2 regions of the Streptomyces sp. G5(2025) genome follow, and region 1 is predicted to be linked to the other one. Evidence: predicted binding sites of a transcription regulator. Region 1 holds the regulator's gene; the other holds the start of a gene.

The links. The regulator HrcA, encoded in region 1, represses chaperone genes, less so after heat shock. The targets are predictions, from matches to a motif close to TTNGCACTCNGNNNNNCNGAGTGCNAA.
Region 2: a site for HrcA is predicted at 1,792-1,818, ahead of groL (chaperonin GroEL). Genes of this name have one in related genera too.

What each region holds. Positions count from the first base shown of each region.
Region 1 covers NZ_JBMUZT010000006.1:2,455,981-2,470,556, reverse strand. The annotation lists gene ACOBQB_RS22040 (HAMP domain-containing protein) at 1-3,433, opposite strand, end outside; gene ACOBQB_RS22035 (SpoIIE family protein phosphatase) at 3,701-5,620, shown strand; gene hemW (radical SAM family heme chaperone HemW) at 5,699-6,931, shown strand; gene ACOBQB_RS22025 (DUF3097 domain-containing protein) at 7,081-7,962, opposite strand; gene ACOBQB_RS22020 (MBL fold metallo-hydrolase) at 7,998-8,768, opposite strand; gene hrcA (heat-inducible transcriptional repressor HrcA) at 8,976-9,992, shown strand; gene dnaJ (molecular chaperone DnaJ) at 9,993-11,132, shown strand; gene ACOBQB_RS22005 (nitronate monooxygenase) at 11,603-12,685, shown strand; gene ACOBQB_RS22000 (16S rRNA (uracil(1498)-N(3))-methyltransferase) at 12,682-13,422, shown strand; gene ACOBQB_RS21995 (VOC family protein) at 13,443-13,835, shown strand; gene ACOBQB_RS21990 (hypothetical protein) at 13,903-14,541, shown strand.
Region 2 covers NZ_JBMUZT010000006.1:3,508,617-3,523,192, forward strand. The annotation lists gene groL (chaperonin GroEL) at 37-1,662, opposite strand; gene ACOBQB_RS26675 (cold-shock protein) at 2,015-2,218, opposite strand; gene ACOBQB_RS26680 (ubiquitin-like small modifier protein 1) at 2,673-2,948, opposite strand; gene thrC (threonine synthase) at 3,062-4,357, opposite strand; SAM riboswitch class I at 4,375-4,503, opposite strand; gene ACOBQB_RS26690 (glucosyl-3-phosphoglycerate synthase) at 4,656-5,600, shown strand; gene ACOBQB_RS26695 (alpha,alpha-trehalose-phosphate synthase (UDP-forming)) at 5,653-7,071, shown strand; gene ACOBQB_RS26700 (hypothetical protein) at 7,068-7,586, opposite strand; gene otsB (trehalose-phosphatase) at 7,673-8,551, opposite strand; gene ACOBQB_RS26710 (DUF3263 domain-containing protein) at 8,571-8,804, opposite strand; gene ACOBQB_RS26715 (ABC transporter substrate-binding protein) at 8,814-10,031, opposite strand; gene ACOBQB_RS26720 (SIS domain-containing protein) at 10,308-11,201, shown strand; gene ACOBQB_RS26725 (beta-propeller fold lactonase family protein) at 11,275-12,312, opposite strand; gene ACOBQB_RS26730 (ROK family protein) at 12,557-13,531, shown strand; gene nagA (N-acetylglucosamine-6-phosphate deacetylase) at 13,531-14,576, shown strand, end outside.

The DNA of each region.
Region 1 (14,576 bases):
CGTACAGCGAGAAGGTGGAGCCGTGGCCGGGGCGGCTCTCGGCGGTGATGCGGCCGCCGAGCAGGCCCGCGATCTCGCGGCTGATGGAGAGGCCCAGGCCGGTACCGCCGTACTTGCGGTTGGTGGTGCCGTCGGCCTGCTGGAACGCCTCGAAGATCGCCGGTAGCTGCTCGGCCGGGATGCCGATGCCGGTGTCGCTGACCGCGAAGCAGAGCAGGTCGGCGCCGTCGTGGAGCGGCCTGTCGCCCGCGGTGCCGGTGGCGCGGCTGACCCGCAGCTCGACGCCGCCCGCCGAGGTGAACTTGACGGCGTTCGACAAGAGGTTGCGCAGGATCTGCTGGAGGCGCTGCTCATCGGAGAACATCTCGCGCGGCACGTCGTCGCCGACCGACACCTCGAAGGTGAGGCCCCGGTCGAGGGTGAGCGGGCGGAACGTCGCGTGGACGTAGTCGAGGACCTTGATCAGCGGGAGTTTCTTGGGGCGTACGTCCATCCGGCCGGCCTCGATCTTCGACAGGTCCAGGATGTCGTTGATGAGCTGGAGGAGGTCCGAGCCCGAGCGGTGGATCGTCGTCGCGAACTGCACCTCCTGGTCGGAGAGGTGGCCGTCGGGGTTGTCGGAGAGCAGCCGGGCCAGGATCAGCAGGGAGTTGAGCGGTGTGCGCAGCTCGTGCGACATGTTCGCGAGGAACTCCGACTTGTACTGGGAGCTGGTGGCGAGCAGGGCCGCCTTCTCCTCCAGTGCGGCGTTCGAGCGGCGCAACTCGGCCTGCTGGCGCTGGAGTTCGTCCGAGCGTTCCTGGAGCTGGGTGGCCAGCCGCTGCGACTCGCCGAGGAGTGATTCCGTACGGGAGTTGGCGATGATGGTGTTGATGGCGACACCGATGGTGTTCACGAACTGGTCGAAGAAGGCCAAGTGGACGTCGGAGAACCGGGAGAACGTCGCCAGCTCGATCACGCCGAGCAGTTTGTCCTCGAAGAGGATCGGGATGATGACGACCGTGGCGGGCGCCGCGTCGCCGAGCCCCGAGTGGATCTTGATGTAGTCCGGCGGCACCTCCTCCACCAGGATGCGCTTCTTCTCCAGGGCCGCCTGGCGCACCAGGCCCTGCGCGGGCATCCCGCCCGTGTCGACGACCGAGCCCCGGGTCGCGCCGTACCCCGCGATGAAGGCGAGGCCCTTCGCGGTGACCTGTGTGGGCGCCGGGCTCTCGGCGGTGTCCGGGTCGGCCAGGAAGAAGGCGCCGTACTGCGCGTTGACCAGCGGGGTCAGCTCGCGCAGGATCAGATCGGCGACCTCCATCAGGTCGCGGTGGCCCTGCATCAGACCCGCCAGTCGGGCGAGGTTGGACTCCAGCCAGTCCTTGGCGCGGGTGGTCTCGCGGAGGTTGGAGACCATGAGGTTGATGTTGTCCTTCAGCTCCGAGACCTCGCCGCGCGTCTCGACGGTGATGGCGCGGGTCATGTCGCCCTGCGCCACGGCGGAGGCCACCTCGGCGATGGCGCGGACCTGAGTGGTGAGGTTCAGCGCCAGCTCGTTCACGTTCGTCGTCAGGCGCTTCCACGTGCCGTACACACCCTCGACCCGGGCCTGACCGCCCAACTGCCCCTCGGAGCCCACTTCGCGGGCCACGCGCGTGACCTCGGAGGAGAACGACGACAGCGTGTCCACCATGGTGTTGATGGTGGTCTTCAGCTCCAGGATCTCGCCGCGCGCGTCCACGTCGATCTTCTTGGACAGGTCGCCCTGGGCGACGGCGGTCGCGACCTGCGCGATGTTGCGGACCTGGCCGGTGAGGTTGTCCGCCATGTAGTTGACGTTGTCGGTGAGGTCCTTCCACACCCCCGACACCCCGAGCACCTGCGCGCGACCCCCGAGCCGCCCGTCCGTGCCGACCTCACGGGCCACCCGCGTCACCTCGTCGGCGAAGGCGCGCAACTGCTCGACCATGGTGTTGACGGTGTCCTTGAGCTCCAGGATCTCGCCACGCGCGCCGACCGTGATCTTCTTGGAGAGGTCGCCGTTGGCGACGGCGGTGGTGACCTGGGCGATGTTGCGGACCTGTGAAGTGAGGTTCGAGGCCATGAAGTTGACGTTGTCGGTGAGGTCCTTCCATACGCCGGAGACGCCCCGCACCTGGGCCTGGCCGCCGAGGTTGCCTTCCGTGCCGACCTCGCGGGCGACGCGGGTGACCTCGTCGGCGAAGGCGGAGAGCTGGTCGACCATCGTGTTGATCGTCGACTTGAGCTCCAGGATCTCGCCCTTCGCCTCCACTGTGATCTTCTTGCCGAGATCGCCCTGGGCGACGGCCGTCGAGACGAGCGCGATGTTGCGGACCTGCGACGTGAGGTTGTCCGCCATGAAGTTGACGTTGTCGGTGAGGTCCTTCCACACGCCGGACACACCCCGCACCTGAGCACGCCCGCCCAGATTGCCTTCCGTGCCGACCTCGCGGGCGACGCGCGTCACCTCGTCGGCGAACGCGGACAGCTGGTCGACCATCGTGTTCACCGTCGACTTCAGCTCCAGGATCTCGCCCCGGGCGTCCACGGTGATCTTCTGGCTCAGGTCACCGTTGGCGACGGCGGTGGTGACCTGGGCGATGTTGCGGACCTGTGAAGTGAGGTTCGAGGCCATGAAGTTGACGTTGTCGGTGAGGTCCTTCCATACGCCGGATACGCCCCGCGCCTGGGCGCGGCCGCCCAACTGCCCCTCGGTGCCGACCTCGCGTGCCACCCGCGTCACCTCGTCGGCGAAGGCCGACAGCTGCTCCACCATGGTGTTCACGGTCAGCTTCAGTTCGAGCAGCTCGCCGGTCGCCTCGACGGTGACCGTGCGGGTCAGGTCGCCCTGCGCCACCGCCGTCGTCACCAGCGCGATGTCCCGCACCTGGGCGGTGAGCCGGGCGGCCATCGTGTTGACCGCCTCGGTCACCTCACGCCAACTCCCCGACAGGCCCCGCACCTTGGCGCGGCCGCCGAGCCGCCCCTCCGTGCCGACCTCGCGGGCGACGCGTGTCACCTCGCCGGTGAAGAGGGAGAGCTGGTCGACCATCGTGTTGACGGCGCGGCCGAGGCGCCGCAGATCGCCCCGCAGCTCCCGGGTGCCGTCGTGCAGGTCGACGCGCTGGGTGAGGTCGCCGCCCGCCACGGCGTCGAGCACCCGGGTGGCGTTCGCGGCCGGGGCGACCAGCGAGTCCAGCAGGGAGTTGACCTCCTGGACCCGGTCGGCCCACCTGCCCTGCCCCGGGCTCGCCGTGAACCGCTCGTCCAGGCGGCCGTGCCGGATGATCTCCCGGCGCACGCGGACCAGCTCGGCGTCGAAGTGCCGTGAGCGGTCGAGCATCTCGTTGAAGACCGTGTACAGCTCGGCGGTGACGCCCTCGCCGACCGGTGCGATCTTCGTGAAGTCGCCGTCGCGGGCGGCGCGCATGGCGGCGAGCAGCGGGCGCAGTCGGGCGAGATCCGCGGGGGCCGGGGCCGCGGGTGTGACGGCTGACGGTGCCGAGGCCACGGAGGACGGCGCGGACGGCGCGGGCGGCGCCGGGGCGGGAATCCGGCCGGTGCCGGGCGCCGGCGTAGCACTGCTCTCACTCATAGCGGCCCACTTCGGTGACTCGGTGCTTATGGGCGCCGCCAGTCTGTCACCCTGTCGGTGTCGCCTGAGGCGTATTCGACCGAACTGCTCAGGAGCCGCACCGTGGGGTCCATTCCGATGCAACGGGAGACCGAATTCCGTGCCGGTGCCGAGGGCCCGGACCGCCCGGGGCCACCGGCGGGGGTGCGCACGTCCCTGCCCGGGAACCCGCTGGCGCCCGCCGCCGCGCGCGGTTTCGTGCGCGCCGCGCTCGCCGACTGGACGGAACTCGGCGTACCCGCGGCGGCCGGCGTCACCGACCGCCTCGTCGACGACGCGGTGCTCCTCGTCAGCGAACTGGTGACCAACGCAGTGGTGCACGCGGGCACGGCGGTCGAACTGCTGTGCCGCCTCGACGAGGCCGGGCCCGGCGAGGACACCGACGGCCTCGTCATCGAGGTCTCCGACCACCACCCCTCCCGTGCCGTCCGCGGCGAGCAGGGCAGCCCCGCGTCCACCGGCACCCCCGAGTACGGCCGGGGCCTGCAACTCGTCGCGAGCCTCTCCGAGTCCTGGGGCATCACCTACCGCACGGGCACCAAGACCGTCTGGGTCCGGCTGCCCGTCGAGGGCGTCCCGGCCGACCAGGACAGCGAGTCGTACGCGAGCGAACAGGCCCTCAAGCGCGGGCTGCGCGCCGCCGGGATCCTCGCGCCGCTGCCCAAGCGCGTCACGCACGACACGGAGTGGGTCAACCGCGGGGCCCTCAGCTTTCTCGCCGAGGCCTCCGACCTGCTGGCCGGGCAGTTCGACGAGGACCTGGTGGCAGCGCTCGCCGGACAGCTGCTCGTGCCGCGGCTCGCCGACTGGTGCGCGGTCTGGCTCGACGAGGCCTCGGAGGGTCCGGCGCGCGCGACCGCGGGCGGCCCGGGCGCGCGCCTGGCCCGCGTCTGGCACACCAGCGAGCAGCGCATAGAGGAACTGCGCCGCGTACTGGAGAAGGACCCGCCCCAGCTGCCCGACGCGGCGGGCACCGGCGCCCTCCCCGTTCGCTGGCCCGGCGAGGCGCTGGCGGGCGAGACGTCCGGGACGGCGCTCGCGTACCGCCTGACCGCGGGCGGCCGGACGCTCGGCACGCTCGTCATCGGCCGGGCGGGCCTGCTGCGCTTCCCCGACGAGGTCACCGGCCTCGTCGAGGACTTCAGCCGCCGCGTCGCCCTCGCCGTCAGCACGGCCCGCCGCTACCAGCGCCAGGCCAACATCAGCCGCGTCCTCCAGCGCGGGCTGCTGCCCAGCAAGGTCGCGCGGATCCCCGGCGTGCAGAGCGGCCTGGTGTACGAGCCGCGGGACAAGGGCGGCCCCGGCGGCGACTTCTACGACGTCTTCCAGGCCGGGGACGGGCGCTGGTGCTTCGCGCTCGGCGACGTCCAGGGCAAGGGCCCCGAGGCCGCCGTCGTCATCGGCCTCGCCCGGCCCTGGCTGCGGCTCCTCGCCCGCGAGGGCTACCAGGTCGCCGAGGTCCTCGACCGACTGAACCAACTGCTCCTGGACGACGCGACCGAGGCCGCGGACGCGGCGGCCGCCGTCGTCGCCGTCGCGGGCGGCCAGGGCGTACCGGCCGACGGCCCCACCTCACGCTTCCTCTCCCTCCTCTACGGCGAGCTGGTCCCGCACGAAGGCGGCGTGCGCTGCACCCTCGCGTGCGCCGGGCACCCGCTGCCGCTGCTCCTGTCGCCCGACGGGCAGGTGCGGTCGGCGGCGAGCCCGCAGATGCTGCTCGGGGTCGTCGACGACGAGACGTACACCAGCGAGAGCTTCGACCTGCTGACCGGCGACACCCTCCTGTGCGTCACGGACGGTGTGACCGAGCGGCGCTCGGGGCGGCTCCAGTTCGACGACGGCGACGGCCTGGCGCAGGCCCTCGCCGGCTGCGCGGGGCTCGACGCGGCGCTCGTGGCGGAGGAGATCCGGCGGCTCGTGCACGAGTTCTCGGAGCGCCCGCCGGACGACGACCTGGCGCTGCTGGTGCTTCAGGCGCAGTAGGCGCATAGGCGCATAGGCGCATAGGCGCTGTAGGTGCAGCTGACGCTCGCGCTCCGGCGGTGCGGGACAATCGACGGTATGCCTTCCGCACTGCCCGATGGTGAGCCCATGCCCGAGGACGGCGCGCTGCCCGCGTCCGCCCTGGCCGGCGCGGCCTCCCGCCCCCTCGGCTTCTACCTGCACGTCCCGTACTGCGCCACGCGCTGCGGCTACTGCGACTTCAACACCTACACCGCCACCGAGCTGCGCGGCTCCGGCGGTGTGCTCGCCTCCCGCGACAACTACGCGGACACCCTGACCGACGAGGTGCGGCTCGCGCGGAAGGTCCTCGGCGACGACCCGCGGCCGGTGCGGACCGTCTTCGTCGGGGGCGGTACGCCGACGCTGCTGGCCGCGGGTGATCTCGTACGGATGCTGGCGGCCGTACGGGACGAGTTCGGTCTCGCGGACGACGCGGAGATCACGACCGAGGCGAACCCCGAGTCGGTCGACGAGGCGTATCTGGCGGAGCTGCGGGAGGGCGGGTTCAACCGCGTCTCCTTCGGCATGCAGAGCGCGAAGCAGCACGTGCTGAAGGTCCTCGACCGTACGCATACGCCGGGGCGGCCCGAGGCCTGCGTCGCCGAGGCGCGGGCGGCCGGGTTCGACCATGTGAACCTCGACCTCATCTACGGCACCCCGGGCGAGACGGACGACGACTGGCGGGCCACGCTGGACGCGGCGCTCGGCGCCGGGCCCGACCACGTCAGTGCCTACGCGCTGATCGTCGAGGAGGGCACGCAGCTCGCGCGGCGCATCCGGCGCGGGGAGGTGCCGATGACGGACGACGACGTCCACGCCGACCGGTACCTCATCGCCGACGAGGTCCTCGGCCGGGCGGGCTTCTCCTGGTACGAGGTGTCGAACTGGGCCACGTCCGCGGCGGGGCGCTGCCTGCACAACGAGCTGTACTGGCGCGGCGCCGACTGGTGGGGCGCCGGGCCCGGCGCGCACAGCCATGCCGGGGGCGTGCGATGGTGGAACGTGAAGCATCCCGGGGCGTACGCGGCGGCCCTGGCCGGCGGCCGGTCGCCGGGGGCCGGGCGTGAGGTCCTCTCCGAGGAGGACCGGCGGGTGGAGCGGATCCTGCTGGAGCTACGGCTCGTGGAGGGCTGCCCGTTGACTCTGTTGAAGGAGGCCGGGCTCGCCGCCTCGCGCAAGGCCCGGGACGAGGGGCTGCTGGAGGCGGCGCCGTACGCGGCGGGGCGGGCGGTGCTGACGTTGCGGGGGCGGTTGCTGGCGGACGCGGTGGTCCGGGAGCTGGTGGATTAGCGGCGCCGGGTGCTGGGCCGCGGGGCACACGACCGGCGGTGAGCCGTCCTGCCCGGCCGCGCCACCCGGCAGCGGTCTCCCACCCACCCGCCCGTTTGCCCGGCAGCCGACCCGTCCCGCACCCACACACCCGGCAGCAGACCCGCCCGCTATGGATGCGTCACGAAGTCGATCAGTTCTTCCACTCTGCCCAGCAGCTCCGGCCGCAGATCCTTGTAGCTGCGCACCGAGCCGAGGATCCGCTGCCACGCCGCCCCCGTGTTCTCCGGCCAGCCCAGCGCCCGGCAGACGCCCGTCTTCCAGTCCTGCCCCCGCGGCACCCGGGGCCACGCCTCGATGCCCACCGAGGACGGCTTCACCGCCTCCCACACGTCGATGTAGGGGTGGCCGACGATCAGGGCGTGGTCGCCGGTGACCTCCGCCGCGATGCGGGACTCCTTGGAGCCGGGCACCAGGTGGTCCACGAGGACGCCGAGGCGTGCGTCGGGGCCGGGGGAGAAGTCGGCGACGACCGCCGGGAGGTCGTCGATCCCCTCCAGGTACTCGACGACGACGCCCTCGACGCGCAGGTCGTCGCCCCAGACCCGCTCGACGAGTTCGGCGTCGTGGCGCCCCTCGACGTAGATGCGTCCCGCGCGGGCGACTCTGGCCCGCGCCCCGGGGACCGCCACCGAACCGGAGGCGGTGCGCGAGGGACGTACCGGCGCACTCGCGCCGGGGGCCGCGGCCGGGCGCACCAGCGTCACCGTCCTGCCCTCCAGGAGAAACCCCCGCGGCTCCATCGGAAAGACGCGGTGCTTGCCGAAGCGGTCCTCCAGGGTCACCGTCGGGCCCTGCGCGGTCTTCTCGCAGCGGATCACCGCCCCGCAGAAACCGGTGCTCAGCTCCTCCACCACGAGGCCGGCGTCCGCCGCCACCTCCGGTACGGGCTTCGGCTTCTTCCAGGGGGGCGTGAGATCGGCGGAGTACAGACGGCGCTGCGGGCCCGGAGGGCCCTCGGAGGGGTGGTGGCGGGAGACGGGTGGGCGCATTCTGCCGACGATAGGAAGAACGGGCGGGCCATCCGTCACGACACGCCGGAAATCGCCGCCAGTGTGGCGCGCTGCGCACGGACATAAGCCGCATCCACCACCGCACCGTGCCCCGGCACGTACCGCGCGTCCTCGCCGCCCAGCTCCAGGAGCCGGTCCAGCGCCGCCGGCCACCGCGAGGACACCGCGTCCGGGCCGGCCTGCGGTTCGCCCGACTCCTCGACGAGGTCGCCGCAGAAGACGATCTCCCGCTCGCCGTCCCCGCCGTCCCCGCCGTCTCCGCCGTCCCCGCCGGGGACCAGGACCGCCAGGTCGTGGCCCGAGTGGCCGGGGCCGACGTTCGCGAGGAGGACCTGGACGCCGCCGCCGAGGTCGAGCGTCCACTCCCCGCACACCAGGTGATGGGGGTGGACAAGGAGGTCCACCGCCTCCGCCGCCGCCCGCGGGTCCAGGCCGTGCCGCACCGCGTCCGCGCACAGCTCCTCACGGCCCTTGTCGAGAACCGTGTCGATGCCCACAGCCCCGTACACCTCCACGCCCGCGAAGGCCGCGGCCCCAAGGACATGGTCGAAGTGCGGATGCGTCAACGCGAGATGCGTCACGCGGCGACCGCCGCCGAGGAGCTCTCTGGCCCGCGTCCGCAGGGCCGCGCCCTCGGCCAGGCTCGACCCGGCGTCGATCATCAGGGCCGCCCCGTCACCGACGACGAGCCCCGCCGTGCAGTCCCACACCGGCAGGCGGCACCGCCCCACGCGCGGTGCGAGTCGCTCCCAGCCCGCCGCTTCCCATGCCGGCTCCACGTCCATACGGTGACGCTAACCGCTGCGGCGGCGCCTGGCATGACCAACCAGCCTCCGGGCATGAGCAACGGGGTCCGGGTCCGGCCTTGCCGGGTCCGTACCCGACGCCCGTACACTGACCCTTTGACAGGCTGGCACTCACCCGCGTTGAGTGCCAGGCAGGGGTCCACGCCGGGGATCACCGCGACGGATGACGTGCTGGAGGTGCGCGCGATGCTCAGTGAACGCAGGCTCGAAGTGCTGCGCGCCATCGTCCACGACTATGTCGGGACGGAGGAGCCGGTCGGCTCCAAGGCGCTCACCGAGCGGCACCGACTCGGCGTCTCCCCGGCCACGGTCCGCAACGACATGGCGGCGCTGGAGGAGGAAGGGTTCATCGCCCAGCCCCACACCAGCGCGGGGCGCATCCCGACGGACAAGGGCTACCGCCTGTTCGTCGACAAGCTCGCCGGCGTCAAGCCGATGACCGCCCCCGAGCGGCGCGCCATCCAGAACTTCCTCGACGGCGCCGTCGACCTCGACGACGTCGTGGGGCGCACGGTGCGGCTGCTCGCGCAGCTGACCCGGCAGGTCGCCGTCGTGCAGTACCCCTCGCTGACGCGGTCGACCGTGCGGCACGTGGAGCTGCTCTCGCTCGCTCCCGCGCGCCTGATGCTCGTCCTGATCACCGACACCGGCCGGGTCGAGCAGCGCATGATCGACTGTCCGGCGCCCTTCGGGGAGACGTCGCTCGCGGATCTGCGGGCGCGGCTCAACAGCAGGGTCGCGGGCCGCCGCTTCGCGGACGTCCCGCAGCTGGTGCAGGACCTGCCCGAGGCCTTCGAGGCCGAGGACCGCGGCACCGTCTCGACGGTGCTCTCCACCCTCCTCGAAACGCTTGTCGAGGAGACCGAGGAGCGGCTGATGATCGGCGGCACCGCCAATCTCACCCGCTTCGGACATGACTTTCCCCTCACGATCCGCCCCGTTCTCGAAGCCCTTGAGGAGCAGGTCGTGCTCCTCAAGTTGCTTGGCGAGGCGACGGATTCGGGCATGACCGTACGGATCGGTCACGAGAACGCCCATGAGGGCCTCAGCTCCACCTCCGTGGTCTCGGTCGGCTACGGTTCGGGCAGCGAGGCAGTCGCCAAACTAGGCGTGGTCGGACCGACCCGCATGGACTATCCGGGAACGATGGGAGCAGTACGCGCAGTGGCACGTTACGTCGGACAGATCCTGGCGGAGTCGTAAGTGGCCACGGACTACTACGCCGTACTCGGCGTGCGCCGCGACGCTTCCCAGGACGAGATCAAGAAGGCCTTCCGGAGGCTGGCGCGTGAGCTTCACCCGGATGTGAATCCGGATCCGAAGACTCAGGAGCGCTTCAAGGAGATCAACGCCGCGTACGAGGTGTTGTCGGACCCGCAGAAGAAGCAGGTCTACGACCTCGGCGGCGACCCGCTGTCCCAGGCGGGCGGCGGCGGAGGCGCGGGCGGCTTCGGCGCCGGTGGCTTCGGCAACTTCTCCGACATCATGGACGCGTTCTTCGGGACGGCGTCGCAGCGGGGACCGCGGTCGCGTACGCGTCGCGGCCAGGACGCCATGATCCGGCTGGAGATCGACCTCGACGAGGCCGCCTTCGGGACGACCAAGGACATCCAGGTCGATACGGCCGTGGTCTGTACGACCTGTAGCGGTGAGGGAGCCGCGCCGGGGACCTCCGCTCAGACGTGTGACATGTGCCGCGGTCGCGGTGAGGTGTCGCAGGTCACGCGGTCCTTCCTCGGACAGGTCATGACCTCGCGGCCGTGCCCGCAGTGCCAGGGCTTCGGCACCGTCGTGCCGACGCCGTGCCCCGAGTGCGCCGGTGACGGCCGCATCCGGTCGCGGCGGACGCTGACGGTGAAGATCCCGGCCGGTGTCGACAACGGCACCAGGATCCAGCTCGCCGGTGAGGGCGAGGTCGGGCCCGGTGGCGGTCCCGCCGGTGACCTGTACGTGGAGATCCATGAGCTGCCGCACGCCGTCTTCCAGCGGCGCGGTGACGATCTGCACTGCACGGTCACCATCCCGATGACCGCGGCGGCCCTCGGCACGAAGGTGCCGTTGGAGACGCTGGACGGCCTGGAGGAGATCGACATCCGGCCGGGCACGCAGTCCGGTCAGTCGGTGCCGCTGCATGGGCGTGGCGTCACGCATCTGCGGGGCGGTGGGCGCGGTGACCTCATCGTGCACGTCGAGGTCCTTACGCCGACCAAGCTCGACGCCGAGCAGGAGCGGGTGCTGCGGGAGCTGGCGCAGCTGCGGGGTGAGGAGCGGCCTACGGGGCAGTTCCAGCCGGGGCAGCAGGGGTTGTTCTCGCGACTGAAGGACGCGTTCAACGGGCGGTAGCGCCTTGAGCGGGATTTGTTGTGCCCCCGGGGCGGGTTCTCTCCCGTGCCGGGGGCGCTTTGTTGTCTGCGCGCGGGTTGTGTGTGGTTGCTCGCGCAGTTCCCCGCGCCCCTGGGTGGGGTGCCTGTGTTGTCTGTCTTGTGCGGGGTGTCGTGGGTTGCTCGCGCAGTTCCCCGCGCCCCTGATGGGGCGTCTCCGTGGTCTGTCTGTGCGGGGCGTCTGTGGTTGCTCGCGCAGTTCCCCGCGCCCCTGGGTGGGGTGCCTGTGTTGTCTGTCTTGTGCGGGGTGTCGTGGGTTGCTCGCGCAGTTCCCCGCGCCCCTGATGGGGCGTCTCCGTGGTCTGTCTGTGCGGGTTGTGTGTGGTTGTTCGCGCTGTTCCTCGCGCCCCTTAGGGGGCGCGGCCCCAGCGGGGGCCTGGGGGGCCGGCGGCTCGATTCGGTTGGTTGTGTTGGGCGTGGCACGATGCGTGCATGTCCTCCGCACTGACCGATCTCTGCCGCCATCCGATCGTGCAGGCCCCCATGGCGGGCGGCGCGTCCTGTCCGCAGTTGGCCGCGGCCGTCTGTGAGGCCGGCGCCCTGGGTTTCCTCGCCGCCGGGTACAAGACCGCCGACGGGATGTACCAGGAGATCAAGCAGCTGCGGGGCCTGACCTCGCGGCCCTTCGGCGTCAACCTCTTCATGCCGCAGCCGGACACCGCGGACGCCGCCGCGATCGACGTCTACCGCAGCCAGCTCGCCGGTGAGGCCACCTGGTACGAGACGCAGCTCGGCGACCCGGACAGCGGGCGCGACGACGGGTACGACGCCAAGCTCGCGATCCTGCTCGACGACCCGGTGCCGGTCGTCTCCTTCACTTTCGGGTGCCCCACCCGCGACGTGCTGGACTCCTTCGCGCGCGTCGGCACCCTCACCGTCGTCACCGTCACCACGCCGGAAGAGGCCCAGGCCGCCCAGTGGGCCGGCGCCGACGCCGTGTGCGTGCAGGGCGTCGAGGCGGGTGGCCATCAGGGCACCCATCGCGACAACCCCGAGGCCGACGGCGCCGGGATCGGGCTGCTCTCCCTCATCACGCAGATCCGCGAGACCGCGCAGATCCCCCTGGTCGCCACCGGCGGCCTGATGCGCGGCGCGCAGATCGCCGCGGTCCTCGCGGCGGGCGCGGACGCCGCGCAGCTCGGCACGGCGTTCCTGGTCACGCCCGAGTCGGGCGCCCACGCCCTGCACAAGCAGGCCATGACCAATCCGTTGTTCGTGCGGACCGAGCTGACCCGGGCGTTCTCCGGGCGGCCCGCGCGCGGCCTCGTCAACCGCTTCATGCGCGAGCACGGCCCGTACGCCCCCGCCGCCTACCCCCAGGTGCACCACCTGACCAGCGGCCTGCGCAAGGCCGCCGCGAAGGCCGGTGACGCGCAGGGCATGGCCCTGTGGGCCGGGCAGGGCCACCGGCTCGCCCGGGAGCTGCCCGCCGGGCAGCTCGTGGAGGTCCTCGCGGCCGAACTCGCCGAGGCCGAGGACGCGTTGGCCGCCGAGGATCAGGGCGGCGCCGCGTGACCGCCCCCGTCTTCGTCGTCGAGCACTTCGACGCGGACCGTGGTGGACGGTACGTACTCGACGGCCCCGAGGGGCGCCACGCGGTCTCGGTGAAGCGGCTGCACGCCGGTGAGGACGTCGTCCTGACCGACGGCGCCGGACGGTGGGCGCACTGCGTGGTCCTCGACACCGAGGGCAAGGACCGGCTCGTCGTACGGATGGACCCCGTGACCGAGGAGCCCGAGGCCTCGCCCCGCGTCACCGTCGTACAGGCGCTGCCGAAGGGGGACCGCGGGGAGCTCGCCGTCGAGACCATGACGGAGACCGGTGTCGACGCGGTCGTGCCGTGGGCCGCGTCGCGCTGCATCACGCAGTGGAAGGGCGAGCGCGGCCTGAAGGCGCTGGCCAAGTGGCGGGCGACCGCGCGCGAGGCGGGCAAGCAGTCGCGCCGGGTGCGCTTCCCCGAGGTCGCGGACGCGGCGTCCACCAAGCAGGTCGCCGCCCTCCTCGCGGACGCCGACTTCGCGGCCGTCCTGCATGAGGAGGGCAGCGAGCCGCTGGCCACCGCCGGACTCCCGGCGAGCGGTCGCATCGTGCTCGTCGTCGGGCCCGAAGGTGGCGTTTCCCCGGACGAGTTGGCGGCCTTCGCCGCGGCGGGCGCGAAGCCGTACCGCCTCGGACGTAGTGTGTTGCGCACATCGACCGCGGGGACCGCGGCGACGGCGCTGCTGCTCGGACGCACGGGCCGCTGGTCCTGACCGACCCTCTGGGGGACGCGTTGGAACTCGCTCAGGTACGCCTGCTCGTCACGGACTTCCCCGCCTGCTACCGCTTCTACGCCGACGTCCTCGGCCTGAAGCCGCAGTCGGGCGCGCAGGACGGCCCGTACGAGAAGTTCAGCCCGGCCGTCGGCTCGGCGGGCATCGCGTTGCATGACCGGGCGACGATGGCCGGGATCCTCGGCGAACTGGGCGAGGCGGCGACCGGGCACCGCTCCCTGGTGGTGCTGCGCGTCGACGACCTGGACGCGTACTGCGAACAGATCGTCGCCCGCGGAGCCGTCCTCGCGCACGGACCCGCGCCGATGACGGACCGCATGCGCGTCGCCCACCTCAAGGACCCGGAGGGCAATGTGGTGGAGCTCCAGGAGTGGCTGCTGCTGCGCGGCTGACCGGATTTAGCGGGCGTATGCGCGAGCGGTCTACCGCCCCGGCGTACGGAGTGGCATTCTGCCGCCCATGGGGGCTTTGAGGCGGTTACCGCAACGGAACGCGTGGCAGCGGCGCAGGCCGGTCCTGTACGCCGTGGGGCTCGCCGGCGCGGCCGCGCTCGGCGTCACCGCGTGCGACCCCGCGAACGGCGATCTGAACACGGCGGCGGTCGCGCTCACCACCGACCGGATGGGCACCAAGGAGCTGGAGCGCCAGAAGCTCGACGTGGCGTGGCTCAGCTGCACCGCCCGCTACCAGGACCGGGTGACCCCGAAGAGCGGCGGGCCCACGGAGAAGACCGTCGTGGAGGTGGACTGCCAGGGCGAGACCGGCGGCAACGACGGCAACGACGGCAACGACGGCAACGACGGCAACAAAGACATCACCATCAAGGGCAAGGTGTCCTCCCTCGTCGACGACCGCTGCGTACGCGGCGACCTCACCGCCAAGGTCGACGGCAAGGAGTGGTTCCGGGTCGACGTGCTCGGCAACTGCGGTGCCGGCGACGGTGACGGTGGCGGCGGGACGCCGACCCCGGCCCCGCCCGGTTCCTCCCCGCCGCCGCCCTCCCACGACCCGCCCGAGCCCCGCCCCACCGTGACCGTGACGGTGACCGTCACCCCGGACCCGCCGCCCCCGACCTGCGACTGCCTGCCGGGGAAGTGACGTGGCCCGCCGGGCGGTCCACCCCGGCCGAAGTG
Region 2 (14,576 bases), 1.1 Mb from region 1:
ACGCGAACGTCAGGACAGTGATCAACCAGAGGTCGATCAGAAGTCCATGTCACCGCCCGGCATGCCGCCGCCGGCCGGGGCAGCGCCCGCCTTCTCCGGCTTGTCGGCGATGACGGCCTCGGTGGTGAGGAACAGCGCGGCGATCGACGCGGCGTTCTGCAGGGCGGAGCGCGTGACCTTCGCCGGGTCGAGGATGCCCTCGGCGATCATGTCGACGTACTCACCCGTCGCGGCGTTCAGGCCGTGGCCGACCGTAAGGTTCCGCACCTTCTCGACGACGACGCCGCCCTCAAGGCCGGCGTTGACGGCGATCTGCTTCAGCGGGGCCTCAAGGGCCAGCTTCACAGCGGCGGCACCGGTGGCCTCGTCGCCCTCCAGCTCCAGCTTTTCGAAGACCTGGGTGGCCTGGAGCAGGGCCACGCCGCCACCGGCGACGATGCCCTCCTCGACGGCCGCCTTCGCGTTGCGAACGGCGTCCTCGATGCGGTGCTTGCGCTCCTTGAGCTCGACCTCGGTCGCGGCACCGGCCTTGATGACCGCAACACCGCCGGCGAGCTTCGCCAGGCGCTCCTGCAGCTTCTCGCGGTCGTAGTCGCTGTCCGAGTTCTCGATCTCGGCGCGGATCTGGTTGACGCGGCCCTGGACCTGGTCGCTGTCACCGGCGCCGTCGACGATGGTCGTCTCGTCCTTGGTGATGACGACCTTGCGGGCGCGGCCGAGCAGGTCGAGACCGGCGTTCTCCAGCTTGAGGCCGACCTCCTCGGAGATGACGGTGCCACCGGTGAGGATGGCGATGTCGCCGAGCATGGCCTTGCGGCGGTCACCGAAGCCCGGGGCCTTGACGGCGACGGACTTGAAGGTGCCACGGATCTTGTTGACGACCAGGGTCGACAGGGCCTCGCCCTCGACGTCCTCCGCGATGATCAGCAGCGGCTTGCCCGACTGCATGACCTTCTCCAGCAGCGGAAGGAGGTCCTTCACGTTGGAGATCTTGGAGTTGACGATCAGGATGTACGGGTCGTCGAGCGACGCCTCCATACGCTCCATGTCGGTGGCGAAGTACGCCGAGATGTAGCCCTTGTCGAAGCGCATACCCTCGGTGAGCTCCAGCTCCAGACCGAAGGTCTGGGACTCCTCGACGGTGATGACGCCTTCCTTGCCGACCTTGTCCATGGCCTCGGCGATGAGCTCGCCGATCTGGGTGTCGGCGGCGGAGATGGAGGCCGTCGAAGCGATCTGCTCCTTGGTCTCGACATCCTTCGCCTGCTCAAGGAGCGCACCGGAGACGGCCTCGACGGCCTTCTCGATGCCGCGCTTCAGAGCCATCGGGTTGGCACCGGCGGCCACGTTGCGCAGACCCTCGCGCACCAGGGCCTGGGCCAGGACGGTCGCGGTCGTCGTGCCGTCACCGGCGACGTCGTCCGTCTTCTTCGCGACCTCCTTGACCAGCTCGGCGCCGATCTTCTCGTACGGGTCCTCGAGCTCGATCTCCTTGGCGATGGAAACACCATCGTTGGTGATCGTGGGGGCGCCCCACTTCTTCTCGAGGACGACGTTGCGACCCTTGGGGCCCAGGGTCACCTTGACGGCGTCGGCGAGCTGGTTCATGCCGCGCTCGAGGCCGCGCCGTGCCTCCTCGTCGAACGCGATGATCTTGGCCATGTGAAGTGGTCCTCCCGGACAGGGGTGGAAACGCAAACGGACCGTGCTGGTGCCCGCGACGGACGGACTGCGCACCGTGTGGTTCCTTGCCCCACGCGGCCCGCGGACCTCACCGACCCGATCCAAGTTCTGTCACTCTCACTGGGAGAGTGCTAAGCCCAATGATTAGCACTCGACCCCTGCGAGTGCAAGCGCCTCTCCCGGATCCGGGGGGCGCGATCCGGACCCACCCGCCCCTACCCGCGGGCGCGCCCGTCCCTACCCGCGGGCGCGCGGGCGCACACGAGGGGCCCGTACCCCAGTGGGATACGGACCCCTCGCGATGCTTGCTTCGGTGGTCGATCGCGCCGAGCTAGACGGCGAGCTTGACCATGTCCGCCTGTGGACCCTTCTGGCCCTGCGAGATCTCGAACTCGACTCGCTGACCTTCTTCAAGGGTGCGGTAGCCGTCCATCTGGATCGCGCTGTAGTGGACGAAAACATCCGCACCACCGTCGACCGCGATGAAGCCGTACCCCTTCTCCGCGTTGAACCACTTGACGGTGCCCTGAGCCATGCCTAACTCCCCTATTACTGGCCCTTGCACAGGACCGCACTTCGCGGACCCGGGTCAGACCTCACCCGCCAATGGATGGGGGTGTGCGCCGGAACGCGTCGACCGCCGCTGAATGTATCTGTCCAACTGCCCTCTGCAACAGGTCAATCGGACGAGAATTCTGGGCATGCCGGATCGGCGATATACGGAGTGTCCACCAGGATTCAGGGCAAGTCGGGCCCGACAAATGCCACGAAGGGCTCAAAAGGGCGGCTCGCTTTGGCTGCTTCTTGTCGGCTCCGGGCCGACTTCGTATATGCGCTCGGCACAAACGGCGAAACAGGATTCCCAACTGTACCGCGCTCAACCATGCAGAATTGCCCCCTCCGTTTGTCAGCGGGAGAGGGCAATTCAGGTTACGCAGGGAAGTTGCAGAAACGGATCACCAGCACATCAGCAGCAGATCACCGGCAGATCATCCGCCGGCGACCGCCGGAATGATCGACACGCCCGCGCCGTCCGGGGTGGCCGTCTCCAGGCCCTGCTCGAAGCGGACGTCGTCGTCGTTGACGTACACGTTCACGAAGCGGCGCAGCTTGCCCTGGTCGTCCAGGACGCGGGCGGCGATGCCGGTGTGGTTCTTCTCCAGGTCGGCGATGACCTCCCCGAGGGTCGCCCCCTCGGCGGCCACCTCGGCCTGCCCGCCGGTGTAGGTACGAAGGATGGTGGGAATCCGGACGTTGACGCTCATGGGGTTCACCTCTGGGATACGTGGAGTGGGCGCCCCTGGAAGGGGCGCGGGGAACTGCGCGACCAGCCACGACGGCCCCGCAGCCGGAAAGGAGAGCTCAGGCCCTACGGCGGCTAACCGGCCAAGCCCGCGGAGCGGAACGCCTCAAGGCTCGGCTTGATCGTCGCGGTGGCCTGCGAGGTCTCGGCGACGGCGTCCAGCGTCTTCAGGCCGTCCCCGGTGTTCAGCACCACCGTGGTGAGCGCCGGGTCGATGAGCCCCGCCTCGATCAGCTTCTTCGTGACGCCCACCGTGACACCTCCGGCGGTCTCCGCGAAGATGCCTTCGGTCCGCGCCAGGAGCTTGATGGCGTCGACGACCTGCTCGTCGTTCACGTCCTCCACCGCCCCGCCCGTGCGGCGCGCGATGTCGAGCACGTACGGCCCGTCGGCGGGGTTGCCGATGGCCAGCGACTTGGCGATGGTGTTCGGCTTCTGGGGGCGCACCACGTCGTGACCGGCCTTGAAGGCGGCCGAGACCGGCGAACACCCCTCCGCCTGCGCACCGAAGATCTTGTAGGGCTTGTCCGCCACGAGACCGAGCGCGATCAGCTCCTTCAGACCCTTGTCGATCTTCGTGAGCTGCGACCCGGAGGCGATCGGGATGACGAGCTGGTCGGGCAGCTCCCACCCCAGCTGCTCGCAGATCTCGTACGCGAGGGTCTTGGAGCCCTCGCCGTAGTACGGCCGGAGGTTGACGTTGACGAAGCCCCAGCCCTCGCCCAGCGGGTCGCCGATCAGTTCGGAGCAGAAGCGGTTCACGTCGTCGTAGTTGCCCTCGATGCCGACGAGCTCGCCGCCGTAGACCGCGGCCATGACGACCTTGCCCTGCTCCAGGTCGTGCGGGATGAACACGCAGGAGCGGAAGCCCGCGCGGGCGGCGGCGGCGCCGACGGCGCCCGCGAGGTTGCCGGTGGAGGAGCAGGAGAGCGTGGTGAAGCCGAAGGCCCTGGCCGCCTCCAGCGCCTGCGCGACGACACGGTCCTTGAAGGAGTGCGTGGGGTTGCCGGAGTCGTCCTTGACGAACAACTTGCCCTGTTCGACGCCGAGTTCCCGCGCGAGGTTGTCGGCCTTGACGAGCTTGGTCCAGCCGGGGTTGAGGTTCGGCTTGTCGGCGACGTCGGCGGGGACGGGGAGCAGCGGGGCGTAACGCCAGATGTTGGCGGGTCCGGCCTCGATGCGCTCGCGGAGGGCTTCCGGGTCGCCGAGGGGCAGGTCGTACGCGACTTCGAGGGGGCCGAAACACTCGGCGCAGGCGAAGATCGGGCCCAGCGGGAAGCGGGTGCCGCACTCACGGCACGAGAGGCCGGACGCGGGGCCGAGGTCGACGGAAGGGGTGGTGCGTTCGGTGGCGACAGTCTGCACAGCCATGGAGGCGAGGCCCTTTCTCCTCATCTTCCTCGCGACGCATCTCGCCGCGAGACGGAATTGGCACCTTCCCCACCGTGACCTCGCGGTCGGCGGGAGGGTTGCCGGGGCTTCAACGGGCCGTATCCCTCTGCCCCTCTGGATGAGCGGTATTCGATTGTGGGTTTCAGTTGTAGATCATGCTGCGGCGACCCCGACATGCGATGGTCACCGGCGTTGTTCAAGACTGTAACCGAAGCCCTGGACCCTTGAGATAGTCGTCCGAACCGCGAGATGGATCACATATGGGAGGACCCTGACCGTGCTGGAAGAGGTCGAGCGCTGGCTGAACAGGCGTTCCTGGTCGGTCGCCGACCGCCCCTTGGACCGCCTCGTCGCCGCCAAGCGCGCGTCCGGCGCGACGGTGAGCGTCGTGCTGCCCGCCCTCGACGAACAGGAGACGGTCGGCGCGATCGTCGCCGAGATCCGCCGCGCGCTGATGGAGCGCGCCCCGCTCGTCGACGAACTGGTGGTGATCGACTCCGGCTCGTCGGACCGTACGGCCGAGGTGGCCGGCGAGGCCGGCGCCAAGGTCGTCCACCGGGACGAGATCCTGCCGCGGATCGCGCCGCTGCCCGGCAAGGGCGAGGTGCTGTGGCGCTCGCTGCTGGTGACGGGCGGCGACATCGTGGCGTTCGTCGACGCGGACCTGCGGGAGTTCTCCGCCGACTTCGTCTCGGGGATCGTCGGCCCGCTGCTGACCGACCCCGACGTGGCGTTCGTCAAGGCCATGTACGACCGGCCGCTCGGCGAGGCCGCCGGGCAGGGCGGCCGGGTGACGGAGCTGATGGCGCGGCCGCTACTGAACATGCACTGGCCGCGGCTGGCCGGTTTCGTGCAGCCGCTCGGCGGTGAGTACGCGGCCCGCCGGTCCCTCCTGGAGCGGCTGCCGTTCCCCGTCGGGTACGGCGTGGAGCTGGGGCTGCTCGTGGACGCGCTGCACACGGTGGGCCTGGACGCGCTGGCGCAGGTCGACGTCGGGGTGCGCAAGCACCGCCACCAGGACGGGCAGGCGCTCGGGCGGATGGCGGCGGCGATCTACCGGACGGCGCAGGTGCGGCTCGCGCGCGGGCATCTCGTACGGCCCGAGCTGACGCAGTTCGAGCGAGGAGAGGGCGGGTTCACGCCACGCACCCACGCGGTGGACACCGAGGAACGGCCGCCCATGACCGGCGTCGCGGAGTACGCGCACCGACGCGTGGCGTGAGCGGCCGGGACCATACGTTTGCCCGCCGCCCGGACGGGCTACGTTTTGGCACATGGTGTCCGATCCGGCTAAGTCAGCAGCAGCGCAGGTACTCGTCGCGTCCAACCGCGGCCCCGTCTCGTACACAGTGGGGAAGGACGGTGAGCTGACGGCCAAGCGCGGCGGCGGCGGCCTCGTCTCCGGACTGAGCGCCATCGGCGACGAGGCGGACGCTCTGTGGGTGTGCGCGGCGCTCGGCGAGGGCGACCGGGAGGCGGTGCGGCGCGGCGTCGGTGAGCCGGGCGTGCGGATGCTCGACATCGACGCGGGCTCACGCGAGGGCGTGCACGCCGCCGCGTACAACGGCATCGCCAACTCGGTCCTGTGGTTCGTGCACCACATGCTCTACCAGACGCCCCTGGAACCGGTCTTCGGCCCGGAGTTCCGCGCGCAGTGGGAGGCGTACGAGACGTACAACCGCGCGTTCGCCGAGGCGCTGGCGGCCGAGGCGGCGCCCGGCGCGGCGGTCGTCGTGCAGGACTACCACCTCACGCTGGTGCCGGGCATGCTGCGCGAGCTGCGCGAGGACCTGCGGATCGGCCACTTCTCGCACACCCCGTGGGCGCCGGCCGACTACTTCCGGATGCTGCCGGACGACGTGGCCGAACAGGTGCTGCGCGGCATGCTCGGCGCGGACCGCCTCGGGTTCCTGACGGGGCGGTGGGCGGACGCGTTCACGGAGTGCTGTGTGCGCGTGCTCGGCGGCACGTCCGGCACGCGGATCGGGGTGCACGGGCTCGGCGCCGACGCGGACTTCCTGCGGGAGCGCTCGCGGCGCGAGGACGTCGAGGAGCGGATGGCGACGCTGCGGGGGCAGGTGGGCGAGGGCCGCAAGACGATCGTGCGGGTGGACAGGACCGAGCTGTCCAAGAACATCGTGCGCGGCCTGCACGCCTACCGGGAGCTGCTGGAGACCCGCCCCGAGTGGCGCGAGCGGGTCGTCCACGTCGCGTTCGCCTACCCGTCGCGGCAGGACCTCGCGGTGTACCGGGACTACACGGCGGAGGTCTCGCGCGTCGCGGAGCAGATCAACGCGGAGTTCGGTACGCCCGGCTGGACCCCGGTGCTCCTCCACGTCGACGACGACTTCGCCCGCTCGCTCGCGGCGTACCGCCTCGCGGACGTGGCGCTGGTCAACCCCATCCGCGACGGCATGAACCTCGTCGCGAAGGAGGTCCCGGTGGTCTCCGACGAGGGCTGCGCGCTGGTGCTCTCGCGGGAGGCGGGGGCGTACGAGGAGCTGGGTGAGGACGCGCTGGGGGTGAACCCCTACGACATCTCGGCCACGGCGGAGGCGCTGCACGCCGGTCTTTCGATGCCACCCGGCGAGCGCGCCGAACGCACGAAACGCCTCACGGCGGCGGCGACGGCACTGCCCCCGACCCGGTGGTTCCTGGACCAGCTCCACGCCCTGACGGGCGACGCCGCCTAGCCCGCCCCTCCCGCCACTTCGCTGATACGCCACCCGACCATGCCGGCGGCGCCGGACCGACCGGTGGCGTCGAGGCGCAGCTCGTCCCGCGCGCCTGTGGTGCGCGCGGTGGTGGGGACCCCGTCGCAGTCGACGGTGCGGTGCGTGGGGCCCTTCCCGGCGATCGACAGATCGATCCGTCCCTTCCCCGCGCAGGCGACGACGACCTCGTACACCGTGCCCGGCCGCAGCTTCGGCCGGGCATGGATTCCGTCGCCGACGCGTTCGAGTCCGGACTCGACGAACAGGGGATCACTGTCGTCGATCGACTCCGTGCCCAGAGCCTTCCTCACCCGCTCGCCGAACTCCTCATCACCGCCCGCGGACGAACTCCCGGCGGCCGTCGGGCGTGCCCCCCGGCCGGCGCCGTCCGCCCCGCCCCCGTCCTCGGAGCAGCCGGTCAGGACCGCCAGACAGACCACCACGGCCCAGACCCCACCGCCGTATCGGCGCGCGCTCCGCTGGGGCCTCGTCATGAATGCGCCGTCCACATCGCCATCCGGGGGCCTTTCTTGTACGGGCCGTCGCGCTGACGCGGTCCGACAGTGAGCGTCTCGCGCGGTCAGGCCCCGGGCAGGCCGGCGGTGAGGGAGGCGAGCAGGTTCACCACTCCCGCCGGGCCGTCCACCACCAGGTCGGCGCGGTCGGAGAGTTCCGTCACCTCCGCGCTGCCGCTGCACACCAGGAGGCCCGCGACGCCGTCCGCGCGGAGTTTCTCCACCGCGGCGAAGGCGGGGAGGTCGCCCAGGTCGTCGCCCGCGTAGAGCACGGACTCCGCGCCGACCTCGCGCAGGTACGCGGCGAGGGCCACGCCCTTGTCCATGCCCGGGGGGCGCAGTTCGAGGACCATGCGGCCCGGTTCGACGATCAGGCCGTGCCGGGCCGCCAGTTCGGCGAGCGGTGCGCGCAGCGTGTCGTAGGCAGCCTGCGGGTCCTGCGCGCGGCGCGTGTGGACGGCGACGGCGCGGCCCTTCTCCTCGATCCACGTGCCGCGCCACGCGCCGATCGTGTCCAGGAACCCGGGCAGTTCGGCGCGGACGGCCGCGACGCCGGGATGCGCCTCGGCGGCCTGGACGGTGCCGGTGACCGCGTCCCAGCGCTCGGCGCCGTAGTGCCCGAGGACCACCAGCTGTTCCAGGCCGGGCACGCCCGCGAAGCCGCCGTAGCGCACGGCGACGCCCGCCGGGCGGCCCGTGACCACCGCGGCGGACCGCAGGCGCGGGGCGAGGGCGGCGAGCGCGGGCACGGCGTCCGGGTGGGCGCGGGCCTGCTCGGGGTCGGCGACGATCGGGGCGAGCGTGCCGTCGAAGTCGAGGGCCACGACGGCCCGTTCGGGCCGCGCGAGAAACGCGGCGAGACCGTCACGGCCCGCCGCCGTCACGGGCTCCGGCAGTGCGGGACGCCCGTGCCGGTCGGGCTGCGCGTACGTAGGGTCACCCATGGGCCCGACCTTAACCGCGTCAGCGCTCCTCGCGCCGCGACTCCCGCACCCGGCGCAGCCGATTGACCGTAATCGGGTCGTGCGCGAGGGCCCGGGGGTCGTCGAGAAGGGCGTTCAGGAGCTGGTAGTAGCGCACGGGGACCATGCCCAGCTCCTCGCGGACGGCGCGTTCCTTCGCGCCGGGCCCCGGCCAGTCGCGCCGCTCCAGGGCGAGGACGGCACGGTCCCGCTCGGACAGTTCCTCTTCGGTCATGCCGTCACGTTATTCCGCGTCCTCCGCGGTCGCCGCCTTGTTCTGGATCTGGCCGAGGATCATGGACGGGTTGCCGTTCTCGGTGACCGTCTTGCCGATGTTGTTCTTGATGTCGGCCGAGACCTGCGCCCACGACGTCTTGCCCACCGGGTAGAGCTGGGAGGTCGGCAGCTCCTTGAGGAACTTGCCCAGCTCGGTGTGGCCGCGGTCCTTGGACATCTGGTCGAACGCGGAGGTCGTCACGGGCAGGATGTCGTACTCGTTGGAGAAGTCGAGCACGTTCTTCTTGCTGTAGACGAAGTCGAGGAACTTGCCGGCCTCCTTGCGGTGACCGTTCTGCTTGAACGCCATCATCCAGTCGGCGACACCCATCGTGGCCTTCGCCTTGCCGTTGACGCCGGGCGCCGGCACCATGCCGAATTTCACGCCCTTCTTCGCGGCCATCTTCATCAGCGTCGGGTGGCCGTTGAGCATCCCGACCTCCCCGCGCGAGAACGCCGCGAACGCGTCGGCGCGGTTCATCTGACCGGGCGCCTTCGGCCCGGTCAGCCCCTTGCCGACCAGCTCGTCCCGGAGCCAGGCGAACGTCTTGGCGTTCTGCTTGGAGTCGATGTCGTACGAGCCGACGTTGTCGGTGTAACCGCCGCCGCCGCTCAGCATCCACATCAGCGTCTCGGCGGGCGCCTCCTCGGGGCCCAGCGGCAGCGCGTACGGGATCTTCACGCCGCGCGCCTTGAGGGCCTTCGCGGCGGCCTGGAGCTGGCTCCAGCTCTGCGGCGGGGTGAGACCGGCGTCCTTGAAGAGCTTGGTGTTGTAGAAGAGCAGGCGCGTGGAGGAGGCGAACGGCATGCCGTACTGGATGCGCTTGACCTCGCCGGCCTGGGCGAGCGGGGTCATGAAGTCGGCCTGGGTGGCGATGGAGAGCAGTTCGTCGGCCTCGTAGAGCTTGCCCTGCGCGGCGTAGTCGGCGTACGCGCCGATCTGCGCCAGGTCGGGGGCGTCGCCCTTCTTGACCATCTCCTTGACCTCGCGGTCCACGTCGTTCCAGGACAGGACGGTGACGTCGACCTTGATGCCGGGGTTCTCGGCCTCGAAGGCCTTGCTGAGCTTGTCCCAGTACTTCTTGGAACTGTTGGCCGCGGAGTCGCCGTAGTCGGCGGCCACCAGCTTGAGGGTGACGTCGCCGGAGTCGCCGGGACCACCGCAGCCGGCGAGCACGCCCGCCATGCCCAGTGCGGCCACCGCCGCGGTCAGTCCTGTCACGCGCCGCTGCACAGCTGTCCCACCCTCATTGCTTTCGCGTACCGGGGCCGGTGCGCCCCACCGCTGTCGAACTGCGATTTTCCCCCGAGTTTCCCCCGGGTCCGAACACAAGGTCTACACCAGCCCAGTATCACTTGTGCAACGGACGCCCACGGACGCCCACGGGCACCCATTGCAGCCCCGTCCCCGGCCTGCTAAGCACGACACGTTCACGTCCCGCACGACGAGGAGCCTTGCCGCATGTCGCGTACCGCAGCAGAAATAGCCACTCAGCCCGCCTGTTGGCACCGGGCGGCGGAGGCGGCGGCCTCCTTCACGGGGCTGCCGCAGCCGGGTGAGCGGGTCGCCGTCACCGGGTGCGGGACCTCATGGTTCATGGCCATCGCGTACGCGGCGCTGCGCGAGGCGGCGGGACAGGGCGAGACGGACGCCTTCGCCTCCTCGGAGTTCCCGGCCGGGCGGCGCTACGACCGGGTGGTCGCGATCACCCGCTCCGGTACGACGACGGAGGTGCTTGAGCTGCTCGGGCGGCTCAAGGGCTCGGTCCCGACGCTCGCGCTGACCGCCGACCCGAAGACCCCGGTCATGGACGCGGCCGACACCGTGGCGGTCCTGGACTGGGCGGACGAGGAGTCGGTCGTCCAGACGCGCTTCGCGACGACCGCGCTCGCCTTCCTGCGGGCCGGGCTCGGTGACGTGCCCGGCGTGAAGCCGGTGGCCGAGGCGGCGGTCGACGCGGAGCTCGCGGTGACGGAGCCGCTGCCGGCGGCGGTGCTCGGGGCGGAGCAGTGGACGTTCCTGGGGCGCGGCTGGACGTACGGTCTCGCGCTGGAGGCGGCGCTGAAGATGCGGGAGGCGGCGGGGGCGTGGACGGAGGCGTACCCGGCGATGGAGTACCGCCACGGGCCGATCTCCATCACGGGCCCCGGCCGCGTGGCGTGGATGTTCGGCACGCTGCCGGAGGGTCTCGCCGGTGACGTGGCCCGGGTCGGCGGCGAACTCGTCGCCCGCCAGGACGCGGACCCACTGGCCGACCTGATCCGCGCCCAGCGCCTCGCGGTGGCCCTGGCCGAATCCCACGGCTTCGACCCGGACCGCCCCAAAAACCTCACCCGCAGCGTGATTTTGAGCTAGGGGTACGGCGGCGGGGTACGGGGGCAGGGGTACAGGGGCAGGGCGGCGACTCATGCCGCCGTGCCCCGCCCACTCACCTGGGAGTGATGGCGATGCCCTCCGGCTGATGGCCGGTGCGCAGGGTCGTGCGTACCTTCGCGAGTCCCGGGTCGATCACCGAAACCGTGTCGGAGTCCTCGTTGGTGACCCAGACCCGGCTGCCGCCCGGGCTGACCGCCACGCCCTGCGGTGTCTTGCCCACGGGCACCTCGGAAAGGACACCACCGGTCGCGGTGTCGATGACAAGGAGTACGTCGGCCCCGGAGTCCGCGGCGTACAGCCGCTGTCCGTCGGGGCTGACGCCCAGGCCGAGCGGGGCCTTGCCGGCCGGCCAGGTGGCCGTCACCTTGCGGGTGGCCGGGTCGATGACGGAGACCGTCCCGGAGCCCGTGTTGGCGACGTAGACCCTGTCCCCCTTGACCGTGGCGGTGATCCCGCTGGGGAAGTCGCCCACGGGAATCCGGGCCACGGGCTCATGTCCCCTGGACAGGACGGTGACGTTGTTGCTGCCGCTGTTGGTGACGTAGGCGGTCCCGTCGGGCAACGTGGCGACGCTGTGCGGGAGTTCGCCCGTCGCGGGCGTCGCGATGACCTTCTGGCCGGCCGTGTCGATGACGGAGACGTTGCCGCTGCCCCAGTTCGCCGCGAGCACCCACCGCCCGTCACGGCTCGGAGAGGCCGAGAACGGATAGGACCCGACCGGCACCGTCGCCACGGCTTTGCGGCTGGCCGTCTCGATGAAGGTGACCGAGTCGGACAGGCCGTTGGCCACGTACACGTGCGAGCCGTCGGGGGCCGCGCCCACGCCGGTCGGTCCGCTGCCCACCGTCGTGGTGGCGACGGGCCGCTCCAGGCGGACGTCGAAGGAGGAGACGGTCCCGGAGCCGCTGTTGGCCACGTACGCGACGATGCGCATCGGGAAGCCCTTGGCGGGCGTGTCCTTCGCCGCCGGTTCCGGTGCCGGGGGCGGCGCGCCGGGTGCCGCGGCGGAGGTGCAGGCCATGACGGCGAGCACGAACCCGAGCGTCAGACGGATACGGAAGCGGCCGCTGCCTGCGGAGAGTCTCAGCATGGATCCACCTCTGGCTGTAGGGAGTCCGGGAGTCCGGGACGAACGCGCAGGGTCAAACGCTCGACCTGGCCGTCCCACACGGCCGGAACAGGGATTCGTTCTTTCGCATGGCGGCTTTTGCGGCAAATCGTCCATTTCGCATACTTGCGGGAGTCATATGACAGCAGCATCTACTGCCACGCCTCACCCGCCCGCCACCCAGGTGGACTAGACCTTTCAAGGGGTGACGGGCGAGACTGTATCCGTGAGACACGTCATCGCCCTCGATGTGGGCGGCACCGGAATGAAGGCCGCCCTGGTAGGGGCGGACGGCACCCTGCTGCACGAGGCCCGCCGCCCGACGGGCCGCGACCGCGGCCCCGAGGCGGTCGTCGCGTCCATCCTCGACTTCGCCGCGGACCTCCGCGCCCACGGCATCGCCCACCTCGGCGAACCCGCCGCGGCGGCCGGCGTCGCCGTGCCCGGCATCGTCGACGCCGCCCGCGGCATCGCGGTCTACGCGGCCAACCTCGGCTGGAGCGACGTCCCCCTGCGGGACCTCCTCAGCGCCCGCCTGGCAGGCGTCCCCGTGGCCCTCGGCCACGACGTGCGCACCGGCGGCCTCGCCGAGGGCCGCCTCGGCGCGGGCAAGGACGCCGACCGCTTCCTGTTCGTGCCCCTGGGCACCGGCATCGCGGGAGCCATCGGCATCGGCGGCGCCATAGAACCCGGCGCCCACGGCTCGGCCGGGGAGATCGGCCACATCGTCGTACGCCCCGGCGGCCCGCCCTGCGGCTGCGGCCAGCGCGGCTGCCTGGAACGCCTGGCCTCCGCGTCCGCGGTGAGCACGGCGTGGGCCGAGGCGAGCGGCGACCCCGAGGCGGACGCCGCGGACTGCGCCAAGGCCGTGGAGTCCGGCGACCCGAGGGCCCAGGAGGTCTGGCGCGACGCCGTCGACGCCCTGGCCGACGGCCTGCTCACCGCCCTCACTCTGCTGGACCCGCGCACCCTGATCATCGGTGGCGGTCTGGCCGAGGCGGGGGAAACCTTGTTCACGCCGCTGCGGGCCGCCGTCGCGGCGCGCGTCGTCCAGTTCCAGACGCTGCCGGAGATCGTGCCCGCGGCCCTCGGCGACACCGCCGGGTGCCTGGGCGCGGGCCTGCTCGCCTGGGACCTCCTCGACGAGCCGGCAGCCCCCGCACACCCAGCGGACATCGACCCCCCGGAGGTAACCGCCTGATGGCCACTCGCAAGGTTCTCGCCGGTGCCCAGGTGGTACTGCCCACCGGAACCGTCCCCGACGGCCGCGTGACCGTGGACGGCACCCGCATCGCCGAGAACGCCCCAGCCGACGCGCAAGCGCAACCGCACGCCGACACCCTCGACCTCACCGGCCACTGGGTGGTCCCCGGCTTCGTCGACATCCACAACCACGGCGGCGGCGGCGCCTCCTTCACCTCCGGCACCGTGGGGGACGTACTCAAGGGCGTCCACACGCACCGCCTGCACGGCACGACCACCCTTGTCGCCTCCACCGTCACCGGCGAGATGGACTTCCTCGCCGAGCGCGCCGGACTCCTGAGCGAGCTGGCCGAGCAGGGCGACATCGCCGGCATCCACTTCGAGGGCCCCTTCATCTCGCCGTGCCGCAAGGGCGCGCACAGCGAGGACCTGCTGCGCCACCCCGACCCCGCGGACGTGCGCAAGCTGATCGACGCGGCCCGCGGCCGGGCGAAGATGCTCACCCTCGCCACCGAACTGCCCGGCGGCCTCGACTCCGTGCGCCTACTCGCCGAGCACGGCGTCATCGCGGCCATCGGGCACACCGACGCCACGTACGAGCAGACGGTGGAGGCCATCGACGCGGGCGCCACCGTCGCCACCCACCTCTACAACGCGATGCCGGGCCTCGGCCACCGCGCGCCCGGCCCCATCGCCGCCCTCCTGGAGGACGAGCGGATCACCGTCGAACTGATCAACGACGGCACGCATCTGCACCCGGCCGCCCTGGAGCTGGCCTTCCACCGCGCGGGCGCCGACCGCGTCGCGTTCATCACGGACGCGATGGACGCGGCGGGCTTCGGCGACGGCCGGTACATGCTCGGCCCGCTGGAGGTCGAGGTGAAGGACAGCGTGGCGCGGCTCGTCGAGGGCGGCTCGATCGCGGGCTCCACGCTCACCCTGGACCGCGCCTTCAAGCGCTCGGTGACCGTCGACGGCATCTCCGTGGAGGACACCGTCCGCGCCCTGTGCGCCAACCCGGCGAGGCTCCTGGGAATGGAGGA